Regions from separate parts of the Modicisalibacter sp. 'Wilcox' genome, predicted to be linked through region 1. Evidence: predicted binding sites of a transcription regulator. Region 1 holds the regulator's gene; each other region holds the start of a gene.

Region 1 (4,185 bases):
GGCTTTCTCGCCGAGAAGGTCGAGCGCCAGGTCACCGGCCGGCCGCCGCTGGACGATCGCGGCTTCGCCCGCGCCGCCGTCGACGCCCTGGGCCGCGAGCTGGTCAAGCTGGGCTATATCCTGCCGCGCATGGCGCTGCTCTTCCTGCTCGGCTTCGTGCCCGGGCTGAACCTGGTGATGCCGTTTCTATGGGCGGCCTTCTCGGCCTGGATGATGGCGGTCACCTACCTCGACTACCCGATGGACAACAACCTGGTCAGTTTCGTCGAGATGCGCCGCCGTCTGCGCTCGCGCTGGTGGCCGACGCTGACCTTCGGCGGCTGGGTGATGGCGGCCAGCTGGGTACCGGTGCTCAACCTGCTGCTGCTGCCCGGTGCGGTCGCCGGGGCGGTGCTGATGTGGCAGCAGCACTACCGGGACCTGCCGGTAGCGGCCGAGCGGGCGAAGCGTCCCTGATGGGGTAAAGGGCAGCATCCCGGGTGGCGGGTTGCCCGGCCGGAGCCGTGCGGCGTGCGCGACGACCCGCCGTCACCCGCTATTGCCCGCTGTCGGCGGTGCGGTACGTGACCTCGGTGTCGGAGCCGGTCTCGCCGAGGGGGCGGCGGATCAGGCGGGCGGCGGGAAACACGCAACGGAACAGCGCGCCCTCGCCGGGGCGTGACTCGATCTCCAGGCGCGCATCGTGGCGCAGCAGCACGTGCTTGACGATCGCCAGCCCCAGACCGGTGCCGCCGGTGGCCGCGCTGCGCCCCTTGTCGACCCGGTAGAAGCGCTCGGTCAGGCGCGGGAGGTGCACCGGGTCGATGCCGTCGCCGTCATCCTCGACCTCGAGGGCGGCGCCGTCCTGCCAGGGGCGCCAGCGCAGGGTGATGGTGCTGTCCTCGGGGGTGTAGCGCACGGCGTTGAAGGCCAGGTTGGAGACCGCGCTGCGCAGCTCCGCCTCGACCCCCAGCAGGTCGCGCGACTCGGCGGTCTCGATGCGCACCCGGCGTCCGCCGCCCGCCAGGGCGGCGGCGTCGTCGCGCACGCTGCCCAGCAGCGGCGCCACGGCCACCGGCACGCTGCGCTCGGTCTGGTGATCGGTTTCCAGCCGCGACAGCAGCAGCAGGTCCTCGACCAGGTTCTGCATGCGCCGGGTCTGGTCCTGCATCTGGCCGAGGCCGCGCTGCCAGCGCGGCGGCAGCTGGTCGGCATGCTCGGTGTAGGTCTCGAGATAGCCGGTGAGCACGGTCAGCGGCGTGCGCAGCTCGTGGGAGACGTTGGCGACGAAGTCGCGGCGCATCTGCTCGAGACGGTGCAGGCGGGTGATGTCGCGCACCATCACCAGGCGCTCGTTGTCGCCGTAGAGGGTGATCTGGAACTGCAGCATCAGGTCGTCGCGCAGCGGCGAGGGCAGCACCACCGGCTCGCGGTAGTCGCGGGCGTTGAAGTAGTCGATGAAGCGCGGGTCGCGCAGCAGGTTGGTGACGGGCTGGCCGCGGTCGTGACGGGCCTGCAGGCCGAGCATGCGTTCGGCGGCGCTGTTCCACCAGTCCATGTTGCCCTGGTTGTCGAGCATCACCACGCTGTCGCGCATCGCCTCGGCGGATTCCTGGATGCGGTGGATCACGTCGCGCAGACGCTGCTGGGTCAGCCGCTGGACCTTCTGGTAACGGTAGAGGCGATCGAACAGGTCGCCCCACACGCCGCTGCCCGCCGGCGGCTCCTGGCTCGGATCACTGTTCAGCCACTGGTAGAGCTCGCGCAGGTGGCGCAGGTGGATGAGCACGAACAGGGCGAGACCGGCGGCCACGCCCCAGCCGAGACTGCCGAATACCCAGCCCAGCAGGCCCAGCCCGACGACCAGGTAGGCCAGCCGCCAGAGCTCGTTGTTCCAGTAGTACATGCCGGTGATCTCATCCCCGCGCCGAGAAGCGATAGCCGGTACCGCGCACGGTCTGGATCAGGTGCTGATGCGCCTCGCCCAGTGCCTTGCGCAGGCGGCGGATATGCACGTCGACCGTGCGTTCCTCGACGTAGACGTTGCCACCCCACACCTGATCGAGCAACTGGCCGCGGGTATAGGCGCGCTCCGGGTGGGTCATGAAGAACTGCAGCAGCCGGTACTCGGTGGGGCCGACCTCCAGCGCCTGGCCGTGGGACGATACCCGGTGGCTGGCCGGGTCGAGCATCAGGCCGTCGACCTCCACCACCTCCTCGACGCCCCGCGGCGTGGTGCGGCGCAGCACCGCCTTGAGCCGGGCGACCAGCTCGCGCGGCGAGAACGGCTTGGTGATGTAGTCGTCGGCGCCGGCCTCGAGCCCGAGGATCTTGTTGTCCTCCTCGCTCTTGGCGGTGAGCATGATGATCGGCAACTCGGCGGTGGTCTCCTCGCGCTTCAGGCGCCGCGCCAGCTCGATGCCGCTGGTGCCGGGCATCATCCAGTCGAGCAGCAGCAGGTCGGGCTGGCTGTCGACGATCAGGGCGTGGGCGTCCTGGGCATTGTCGGCCTCCAGGACCCGGTAATCGGCCATCTCCAGCGCCACGGCGATCATCTCGCGGATGGAGGGCTCGTCATCGACGATCAGAACGGTCTTGGATGTCATTTCCCTGGCCTCGTGGGGTGACGGACACCGCCCGCGGCAGGCATCCGTCGGTGACAGGACGATGACGATTACAACGCGCGGACATGACAAGCTTGTGACAGGTGCCGGACGGCCGCCAGCCCCGCATCAGCCCTCGGGCCACAGCGCCATCACGAGGCCGGCGTGCAGCACCAGCCCCGCCCAGTGGTTGTTGAGAAACGCCCGGAAGCAGCGTTCCCGGGAGCGGTCGCGGATCAGCCACTGCTGGTAGACGAAGATCAGCCCCATCGCCGTCAGGCCGACCCAGAAGTAGCCGCTCAGCGCCTGGCGCACGCCCACCACCGCCAGCAGGGTCAGGGTAGCCAGCTGCAGCAGACCGATGATCAGCTTGTCGTGGCGGCCGAACAGCACGGCGGTGGACTTGATGCCGATCTTCAGGTCGTCGTCGCGGTCGACCATGGCGTATTCGGTGTCGTAGGCCACCGTCCACAGCACGTTGGCGAGGAACAGCAGCCAGGCATCCGCCGGCAGCTGCTGCTGGACGGCGCCGAAGGCCATGGGAATCGCCCACGAGAAGGCCGCGCCGAGCACCACCTGCGGCCAGTGGGTATAGCGCTTCATGAACGGATAGACGAAGGCCAGTGCCACCCCGCCGAACGACAGCATCACCGTGAAGGCGTTGGTGAAGCAGACCAGCACGAAGGACGCGGCGACCAGCCCCGCGAACAGCACCCGGGCCTCGCCCGCACCGATCCGCCCGGTGGCCAGCGGACGATCGCGGGTGCGCTTGACGTGGCCGTCGAAGTGGCGGTCGGCGTAGTCGTTGATCACGCAGCCGGCGGCGCGCATCAGGTAGACGCCGGCGACGAAGATCAGCAGCGTCGCGCGCTCGGGCAGGCCGTCGGCGGCGATCCACAGGGCCCACAGGGTCGGCCACATCAACAGCCAGGTGCCGATCGGCCGGTCGAGCCGGGTCAGGTGCAGGAAGGCGGGCAGGCGCGCGGGATGCAGGCGAGCCAGACCGACGGGACGCGGGGTGGGTTGCATGACAGCCTCCGAGAACGATCGGGCCACAGTCTAGCGAGTCGCCAGCCCCAGTTCATCCGCCATGGCGGTCAGGAAGAACTCCTGGACCAGCACCTCGAAGCGGCCGTGGCGAAAGCGCGAGCGCCGTCCCCAGGGCGCCTCGGCCGTCGGAAAGGGCGGCGCGCCACGGGTGATCGCGATCGGTCCGCGCTCGAGATCCGGCTGGCGGAACAGCCAGTGGCCCAGCGAGCGCTCGCCGAGCTGGCCCAGCCGCTGGCCGGTCAGGCTGGTCAGCGGCGCCACCGAGCGGGCGAGCACCCAGGGCGTGTCGCCGCTGCACAGCGCCACCTCGCGACACCAGACATAGTGCGAGGCGGGCACGCCGAGGGCACGGGCCTCGTCGCGGCGCGGGCGGGCCAGGCGCTGGGCGAGCAGGCGCACGGCGAAGGGCTGCGGCATCGCCGCGCCCAGCCGCCGGGTCAGCGAATCGCGCGAGGCCAGCCACTGCCACCAGGCCGGGCTCATCGCCGGCCGCCAGGCGGCGGCGGGGCGCCAGTGGGGGATCGCCACGGGGCGTGTCGAAGCGGGCAAACCG
Region 2 (4,185 bases), on a different contig from region 1:
CGGCGCCGATGATCAGGATGCTCTGGATGTCGGTACGTTTAGGCATGACGATTCCCGCGAAAAAGAAGTGACGAACGGCGACGCAGACGGCTGGGGCTCAGCGGCGCTGGCGCATCATGCCGACGAAGCGGTCGAACAGCGGCGCGACATCCCGCGGCCCCGGGCTCGCCTCGGGGTGGCCCTGGAAGCTGAAGGCCGGCCGGTCGGTGCGTTCGATGCCCTGCAGGGTACCGTCGAACAGCGAGCGGTGCGTGGCCCGCAGGGTCGCCGGCAGCGTGGTCTCGTCGACCGCGAAGCCGTGGTTCTGACTGGTGATCATCACGTGTCGGGTGTCGAGGTCCTGCACCGGATGGTTGGCGCCGTGGTGGCCGTGATTCATCTTCACGGTCTTCGCCCCGGAGGCCAGCGCCAGCAGCTGGTGGCCCAGGCAGATGCCGAACAGCGGCACGCCGCTTTCCAGCAGCTCGCGGAGCGCCGTGATCGCGTAGTCGCAAGGCTCCGGGTCGCCGGGGCCGTTGGACAGGAAGATGCCGTCCGGGTCGAGCGCCAGCACCTCGCTGGCCGGCGTCTGGGCGGGCACCACCGTCAGGCGGCAGCCGCGGGAGGCCAGCATGCGCAGGATGTTGCGCTTCACGCCGTAGTCGTAGGCGACCACGTGGAAGGGGCGCTCGCCCGCCGCGGCATCGGCATAGCCGGCCCCCAGCGCCCACTCGCCCTCGCTCCACGCGTAGGGCGACTGGCAGGACACCACCCTGGCCAGGTCCATGCCCTTGAGGCCCGGAAAGTCCCGCGCCACGGCCAGGGCGCGTTCGGCGGCGGCGTCCCCCTCGGCCTCGGCGCCGGCGAGAATCGCCCCGTTCAGCGAGCCCTTGTCGCGCAGGAGGCGGGTCAGGCGGCGCGTGTCGATATCGGCGATGCCGAGAATGTTCTGGGAACGCAGGTAGTCGTCGAGCGTCTGCTGATTGCGGAAGCTGCTGGCCAGCAGCGGCAGATCGCGGATCACCAGGCCCGCCGCGGCGATCCGGCCGGATTCCACGTCTTCCGCATTGGTCCCGGTATTGCCGATGTGCGGATAGGTCAGGGTGACGATCTGTCGGGTGTAGGAGGGGTCGGTGAGGATTTCCTGATAGCCGGTCATGGCCGTGTTGAACACCACCTCGCCGCTGGTCTGTCCATCGGCGCCGATGGCGCTACCCTGAAACACGCTGCCATCTTCCAAGGCCAGTATCGCGGGTCTGTTCAACGCAACGTCCTCCATTGCTTGTCGTGAATCGTGGTGCCTGCCCAGCCGTACCGCCACGCGGGCTGCCGTTCGAGGGATCAATCAGGCGGGTGGGGACAGGACGCGCAGCCGGCCGATCTCGACACGCAGGTCGTAAAAAAGCGGGACGAAACCCGGTAAAGACGGTTTCATCCCGCTTGTTGTCATCGATTCGGCATATGTGGCCTTGCTGATCGCCTTCACCCGGCCAAATTGACTGGATTTTACGCGATTTTTGCCGCCCGGGCTACCCCCGGCGGCGATACGATCCAGCGGGTCAGACCGACCCGGCCAGCCCCAGCACGTCCTGCATGTCGTAGCGGCCCGCGTCGCGCCCGGCGACCCAGCGCGCAGCCCGTACCGCCCCCCTGGCGAAGGTCATGCGGCTCGAGGCCTTGTGGGTGATCTCGATGCGCTCGCCCTCGGTGGCGAACATCACGGTGTGCTCGCCGACGATGTCGCCGGCGCGCACCGTGGCGAAGCCGATCTCCGTGTCGCTGCGCGGTCCGCACTGCCCTTCGCGGGCGAACACGCCATGCTCCTTGAGATTGCGTCCCAAGGCATCGGCGACCACCTCGCCCATCTTCAGCGCGGTGCCGGAGGGCGCATCGACCTTGTGGCGATGGTGTGCCTCGATCACCTCGATGTCGTAGCCTTCGTCGCCCAGTGCCCGGGCGGCGGTGGCCAGCAGGTTCAGCGTCAGGTTGACCCCGACGCTCATGTTGGGGGCGAAGACCATCGGCACCCGGTCACGATAGCCATCGAGCTCGGCCAGCTGGGCGTCGTCGAGGCCGGTGGTGCCGATGACGATGCGCTTGCCGTGCTCGGCGCAGAACGCCAGGTTGGCCAGGGTCGTCGACGGGTTGGTGAAGTCGATCAGCACGTCGAAGTCATCGACGACGGCGATCAGGTCGTCGCTGGCGCTCACGCCCGACCGGCCGACGCCTGCCAACTCGCCGAGATCGGCACCGGCCAGCGAACTGCCCGCCGCCACGATGCCGGCGGTCAGTTCGGCAGCCTCATCCTGATGCACGGCCGAAACCAGCGTGCGCCCCATGCGACCGGCGGGGCCCATGACGGCGATACGAACGGGGGTGCGGGACATGCGAACTACTCCTTGCGCAACTGTCGAAATGGCGATGTGGCGCAGTATATCAACGCACCGTCAGGGCGTCTGTCATGCAACCGCCATCGCCGTTTCCTACGCTGAACGAACGTCCTCGCCGGAGCCGCCATGCCTGCTTATCATCGCCGCCCGCTCCTCATCACCGCCTGCCTGCTGCTGACGGTCGGCTGCGCCGCGGGGGTTCGCCCCACCTCACTCGCCACGACGCAGACGCACGAGCGGCCCGTGCACGTGGCGTGGTGCGGTACTCTAGCGCTACCGGAAGCCTGGCTCGGCGATACGCCGCTGGGCGGGCTGTCCGCGCTGAGCTGGGATGCCGACGCAGCGCAGCTCTACCTGCTCTCGGACCGCGGTCGCGTGCACCGCGCGCGGCTAGAGTTTACCGATGGCACGCTCACCGGCCTGGTCCCGCTCGCCAGCCACGTGCTTCGCGATACTGCAGGCCACCCCCTGCCGACCGAAGCCGCCGATGCCGAATCGCTGATTCTCGAACGCGCCGACGACGGCGCCCCGGGCAATACACGGTTGCTGATCGGCTTCGAGGGCGATACCCGCCTGCAGCGCTTCTCCGCCGACGGTCGCGCGCTCGACCCGCCGCTGCGCCCCACCGGGTTGCGCGGCGCCGGCGACAACACCGGTCCCGAGGCGCTGACCGTGACGCAAGACCACGGGGTAATCGTCGGCCTGGAGAGCCCGCCGGCCGGCAGCGACGCCGGCGTCACCCGGCTGTTTTCGCTCGCCGGCGGCCGCGAATGGCGCTACCCGCTGGCCGACGAGGCGGGCAGCGCGCTCACCGACCTGGCCACCGAGGGCGATGACCTGCTGGCCCTGGAGCGAGCCTTCGCTCCGCCGGCGCCGCTGGTCATCAGCCTGCGGCGGGCCCACCTCGGCGACGACGGCAAGGTGGCGGTCACCGACCTCGCCCGGCTGTCGAGCGGCGAGGGCTGGCGGGTCGACAACTTCGAGGGCCTCGTCGCGCTTGGCGACCGGCGCTACCTGATGGTCAGCGACGACAACTTCAGCGTGCTTCAGCAGACCCTGCTCAGTTGCTTCACGCTGCCGCCTGCAGCCGACGGTTGACCGCATCACGGCGCAGCAGCAAAGCGATCGCCGCGAGCACCAGGGCGCTGCCGGGCAGCCACTCCCAGCCGATGTGCTGCGGCTCGCGCACGAACAGCACCAGCATCGACACGAACGGCACAAGATAGCCGTAGGCCGTCACGGCGGCCGGCGTCAGCACCGCCGTGGCGCGCTGCTGCAGCCAGAAGGTCAGCCCGCTGGAGAATAGCCCCAGATAGACCAGCAGCGCGGCGTCACCGACGGTCATGCCCGCAAGATCACTCGGCGATTCGCCGATCAGGCCCAGCAGTCCGATCAGGCCACCACCGACCAGCAGGCTCCAGAAGGTGCGCAGCCCCGCGCGCGGCGACAGCCAGCCCCGCGCCAGCCCCCACTTGCTGAGTACCGGGTACAGCGCGGACGCCACGCAGCCCACGAAGAACGCCGCTTCGCCGATGCCGAAGCGCATGCCGTCGAGCCGCCCGCCGGATTCCGCCCAGGCCAGCCCCAGCGCGCCGATCGCCCCCAGCAGCAGCACCCCCGGCAGCCGCCAGGCCAGGCTTTCGACGCGAAACATCAGGCCCAGGCCGAAGGCCAGCAGCGGCACGCTGACGAAGAGCGTCGCCATCGACAGCGCCGTGGCGCGGTGCGCCGCCCAGAACATGGTGCCGAAGAAACCCGCCAGGCACAGACCCATGACCGCGTAGAGCGCCAGCCCCGCCAGGCCCGGCCAGCGATC
Region 3 (4,185 bases), on a different contig from region 1:
CATAGCGCTTGGGAATGCCGTGATAGGACATCAGCAGCCGCCCCCGCTGGCCGCCCTGGCTCGCCCAGTGCTCGCGCACGCTGGCCGCCAGCGCCTCGATGTAGGCCGGATGAGCGTGATAGTCGTTGACGAACCGCAGCTCGGGCAGGTGCGGGCAGGGCTTGAGCGCCCGCGCCAGACGGTCGAAGACCGCCGCGGTGGTCGAGCGCGAAAACTGCGGGAACAGCGGCAGCACCAGGATGCGCGACACCCCGGCATCGCGCAGGGCCTGGCCGGCCCGCTCCATGCTCGGGTTGCCGTAGGTCATCGCCAGCTCCACGGGAATCGTCTCGCCGAAGCGCTCGGCGAGACGCTCGGCCAGGGCGCGCTGCTGGCGGCGGCCGATCGCCAGCAGCGGCGAGCCCTCGTCCTGCCAGACCGCGGCATAGTTGCGGGCCACCCGCCCCGGGCGCACGCGCAGGATCACGCCGTGCAGGATCAGCCACCACAGCGGCCGCGAGACATCCACCACCCGTTCGTCCCACAGGAACTCCGCCAGATAGCGGCGCACCGCCGCCGGGGTCGGCGCATCGGGGGTACCGAGGTTGGCCAGCAGGACGCCGAAGCGGGGCTGAGACATGAACGACTCTCCTTGAACGCAAGCAGGTGACAGTCCGGGCAGTCTACCAAGCCCCCGGCTCGCCGGGGGAATGAAGCGTGACTATCTCGGCCATTTGTACAACGATTGAACAACTGGACACCGGGGCAGCACGCCTGCCCGGCAACGTCTCGGAGGACGCATGACCTCACCCGCCACCGCCCGAGCGCCGCTGACGATGCTCTACGACGGCGACTGCCCGATCTGCCGACGTCAGGTCGCCTGGATCCACCGGCAACGCCATCGCGAGCGCATCCGCTGCGTGAACATCCGTGCAGCGGAGTTCTCGCCGGCGGCCTGGGGGCGCGACTGGGAGGAGCTGCTGGGGCGCATGTTCGCCCGCGACGGGCGAGGCGAGTGGTTCGCGGGAATGGAGGCGGTTCGGGCGATGCTCGCCCTGCTGGGCTATCGCCGGCTGGTATGGCTGTCACACCGGCCGGGGCTGAAGGGGATTCTCGATCGGGGCTACCTGTGGGTGGCGCGGCACCGCTTCACCCTGGGCCGGCTGCTGCCGACCCGGTACTGACCCTCAGAAGACCAGCGGCATGCGCGAGGCCAGCGGCTCGTGATAGTGGGCCTCGTGGCCGATCATCTCGTCGTGGGCGACGAACTGGACCAGATAGGCGCGGTGGATGCCGGCCCGCTTGAGCTCCAGGTAGACGTCGTCCAGCGCGCGGAACAGCATCGGCTTGCCCTGCCGGGTCAGCAGGTGACGCTGGCCCTCGAGGTCCTCGAGCTCGACCTGGTAGAAACGGCTGCCGGCGTGGCTGATGACGCGAACTTCGAAATTGTCGTGCTCGTGCACGTAGTGCTTGAGTGCGTGAAGCTCCATGAGGCTCCCTCCTTGTGCTTGTCGATCCATTGGCGGGCCTGCTTATCCAGTCAGGCTAGCCATCGGGTGTGACAGGTCCATGTCAGCGGTCAATCTTTGCAGACCACGCAACGCATCTGAAGTTCACGCCGGGTAACGGGCCACCACGCGCCCCGTGGCGTCGCGCTTGGCCTGCGCCTTGAGGCTGCGCCAGCAGTCCCCGAAACTCGCCGGCCGGCGCGTACCGGAGAGCATCAGCGCGGCGATGGACAGCCGCGGCAGGCCGAAGACGCGACGCTGGCCGAAGCGGTCCACCCCGTCGAAGCCGTCGGCCCGGACGATGGCTTCGGGCATCAGCGCCTCGCAGGCGCGTCGGAAGCGTCGCTGGATGTCGGCCAGGCGGGCGTGGCGATCGCGAGGGTCGTCGAGCAGCAGCACGAAGTCGTCGCCGCCTAGATGCCCCAGGAAGTCGCCATCGCGCAGCGACTCGCCGAGCAGCTCGGCCAGCGTCAGCAGCAGGCGGTCGCCGAGGGCATAGCCGAAGCGGTCGTTGAACGGCTTGAAGTGGTCCAGATCCAGATAGGCGGCGATGAAGGGCCGGGCGCGCCCGGCGAAGCGGTCCAGGGCGGCGCGGATCGGCGCATTGCCGGGCAGTTGGGTCAGGGGGTTGGCCTGGCGGGCGATCTCGACACGCTGCTCGGTGATGACCTGCAGCAGGTCGACCACCCGCCCCATGCCGCGATAGCGCCCCGCCTCGGTGATCACGAAGTCCTCGTCGCGCAGGTCGCGCTCGCGCCCGGTGACCTTGCGCGAGACCTGGTCGAGCGAGGCGCTGCCCTCCACGCACAAGGGAGCGTGGCGCATCACCCGGGTGACCCGCTGACGCCCGTGGAGGTCGAAGCCGAAACGCTTGCCGAGCAGCGCCAGGATCCGCTGGCGATCGAGCACGCCGATGGGGACGGCCTGCTCGTCGACTACCGCCAGGCAGCGCGAGTCGGGTTCGGCGGCAAAGCGCTCGCTGGCCTCGGCCACGCTAGCATCGGCCGCCAGCGGCGTCACCCGGGTACAGAGCCGTTCGATGATCACCGCCTCCAGCGGCAGACGGTGGCGCCGCGTCAGGGTCGCGAGCCGCTCCTCCAGCGCCGGCCGCCGCCGGGCCGGGTCCGGCGCCGGATGGGCGAGGAGCCAGCCCTGGCAGTAGTCGGCCCCCAGTTCCACCAGGCAGGCCAGTTCCGCCTCGCGTTCGACGCCCTCGGCGATCACCTGCGAGCCCATGCTGTGGGCGATGTCGATGATCGCCCGCACGAAGCGCCGCTTGACCGGATCGCCGTCGAGCCCGCTGACGAAATGCCGGTCGAGCTTGACGAAATCCGGGGCGATCTCCGACCACAGGCGCAGCCCGGCATAGCCCTCGCCGAGATCGTCCAGGGCGATGGCGAAGCCCATCGACTGGTAGTGGCGCACCGCCTCGGCCATCAGCGTCGGATCGATGCCCGGCGACTGCTCGGTCAGCTCGATCACCACGCGATGGGGCGGCAGCCCCAGGGTCTCGAGCAGGCGGCGCGTCTCGCCGCTGCGGTGCTGCGGATCCAGCAGCACTTCCGGCGAGACGTTGATGAACAGCCGCTCGTCGAGCCCCTCGTCGACCCAGCGGGTCATGGCCCGCTCGCGACACACCGCCTCCAACGGCGCCAGCAGGTGCCGCTCCCGGGCGGCCCTGAAGAGCGCCAGCGGCGGTTCGAGCGCCGTGCCGGCCGGCCCGCGGGACAGGGCCTCATAGGCGAAGACATGGCCGGAATGCACCGCCACGATCGGCTGGAAGTGGACGGTGACGGCCGCCGTGTCGATGAAGGCATCCAGCCCGGAAATCGGCGAGATACAGGAGATGTCGGGATTCATGCCGCCATTGAGCGACATGACGATGACACTTGCGTGACACGGGCGCCCTTTCACGGCCGCCACCGCTGCCGGTGGCGGCGATCCTCAGGCGTCGGGCCGGTAGGTCGAGGGGTCGATGGCGATGCCCAGCGAGTTGCGGTCGACCCAGTTGCCGGCCTTGGTCTGCTTGTAGCGGAACACCACGTAATCGCCCTCGCCGACCGGCAGCTCGGCGTCCTCGGTCTGGTAGCTGTAGGTCTCGCCGTCGACCACCAGCGTGTAGCGGTACAGGTCGGGCATGCCCAGCCATTCCTGAAAGGGGCCCTCGCGCTCGATGCTCTCGAGCGTGCCGCGTGCCTCCAGCTTGGGGGTACGCTTGCGATAGCCGCGACGATATCCGCCCGCCATGGATCTCTCCTCTGTCATCTGTGCCGTCGATGGTCGGCCCGGGGCCGGTTGACGCCCGAGGGGCGGCATTATACGGCCGCACCGTCCGGCCTCAACCCCGGGTCATTCGCCGAAGTGCTGGCCGTAGCTGTCGGGGGCGAGGTCCTCGAAGCGCGTGTACTTGCCGATGAAGGCCAGATGCACGGTGCCGATCGGCCCGTTGCGCTGCTTGCCGATGACCAGCTCGGCCAGCCCCTTGTTGTCGGGATTATCCGGATTGTAGACCTCATCACGATAGACGAAGGCGATCAGGTCGGCGTCCTGCTCGATGGCGCCGGACTCGCGCAGGTCCGACATCACCGGGCGCTTGTTGGGCCGCTGCTCCAGCGAGCGGTTGAGCTGCGACAGGGCGATCACCGGGCAGCCGAACTCCTTGGCCAGGCCCTTCAGCGAGCGCGAGATCTCGGAGATC

The links. The regulator PhoB, encoded in region 1, activates phosphate uptake and scavenging genes when phosphate is short. The targets are predictions, from matches to a motif close to TGTCATANNNNTGTCANA.
Region 2: a site for PhoB is predicted at 2,437-2,454, ahead of G7A98_RS15000 (esterase-like activity of phytase family protein). Genes of this name have one in related genera too.
Region 3: a site for PhoB is predicted at 1,537-1,554, ahead of G7A98_RS04445 (DUF6482 family protein). Genes of this name have one in related genera too.

What each region holds. Positions count from the first base shown of each region.
Region 1 is NZ_WNXF01000002.1:240,939-245,123, reverse strand. It holds gene cysZ (sulfate transporter CysZ) at 1-456, shown strand, start outside; gene phoR (phosphate regulon sensor histidine kinase PhoR) at 536-1,885, opposite strand; gene phoB (phosphate regulon transcriptional regulator PhoB) at 1,896-2,585, opposite strand; gene ubiA (4-hydroxybenzoate octaprenyltransferase) at 2,712-3,611, opposite strand; gene G7A98_RS03040 (chorismate lyase) at 3,642-4,181, opposite strand.
Region 2 is NZ_WNXF01000019.1:7,971-12,155, reverse strand. It holds gene carB (carbamoyl-phosphate synthase large subunit) at 1-46, opposite strand, end outside; gene carA (glutamine-hydrolyzing carbamoyl-phosphate synthase small subunit) at 98-1,243, opposite strand; gene dapB (4-hydroxy-tetrahydrodipicolinate reductase) at 1,539-2,366, opposite strand; gene G7A98_RS15000 (esterase-like activity of phytase family protein) at 2,496-3,467, shown strand; gene G7A98_RS14995 (DMT family transporter) at 3,439-4,185, opposite strand, start outside.
Region 3 is NZ_WNXF01000003.1:222,172-226,356, reverse strand. It holds gene hemH (ferrochelatase) at 1-619, opposite strand, end outside; gene G7A98_RS04450 (DUF393 domain-containing protein) at 780-1,163, shown strand; gene G7A98_RS04445 (DUF6482 family protein) at 1,167-1,469, opposite strand; gene G7A98_RS04440 (EAL domain-containing protein) at 1,593-3,365, opposite strand; gene G7A98_RS04435 (hypothetical protein) at 3,432-3,734, opposite strand; gene dnaB (replicative DNA helicase) at 3,837-4,185, opposite strand, start outside.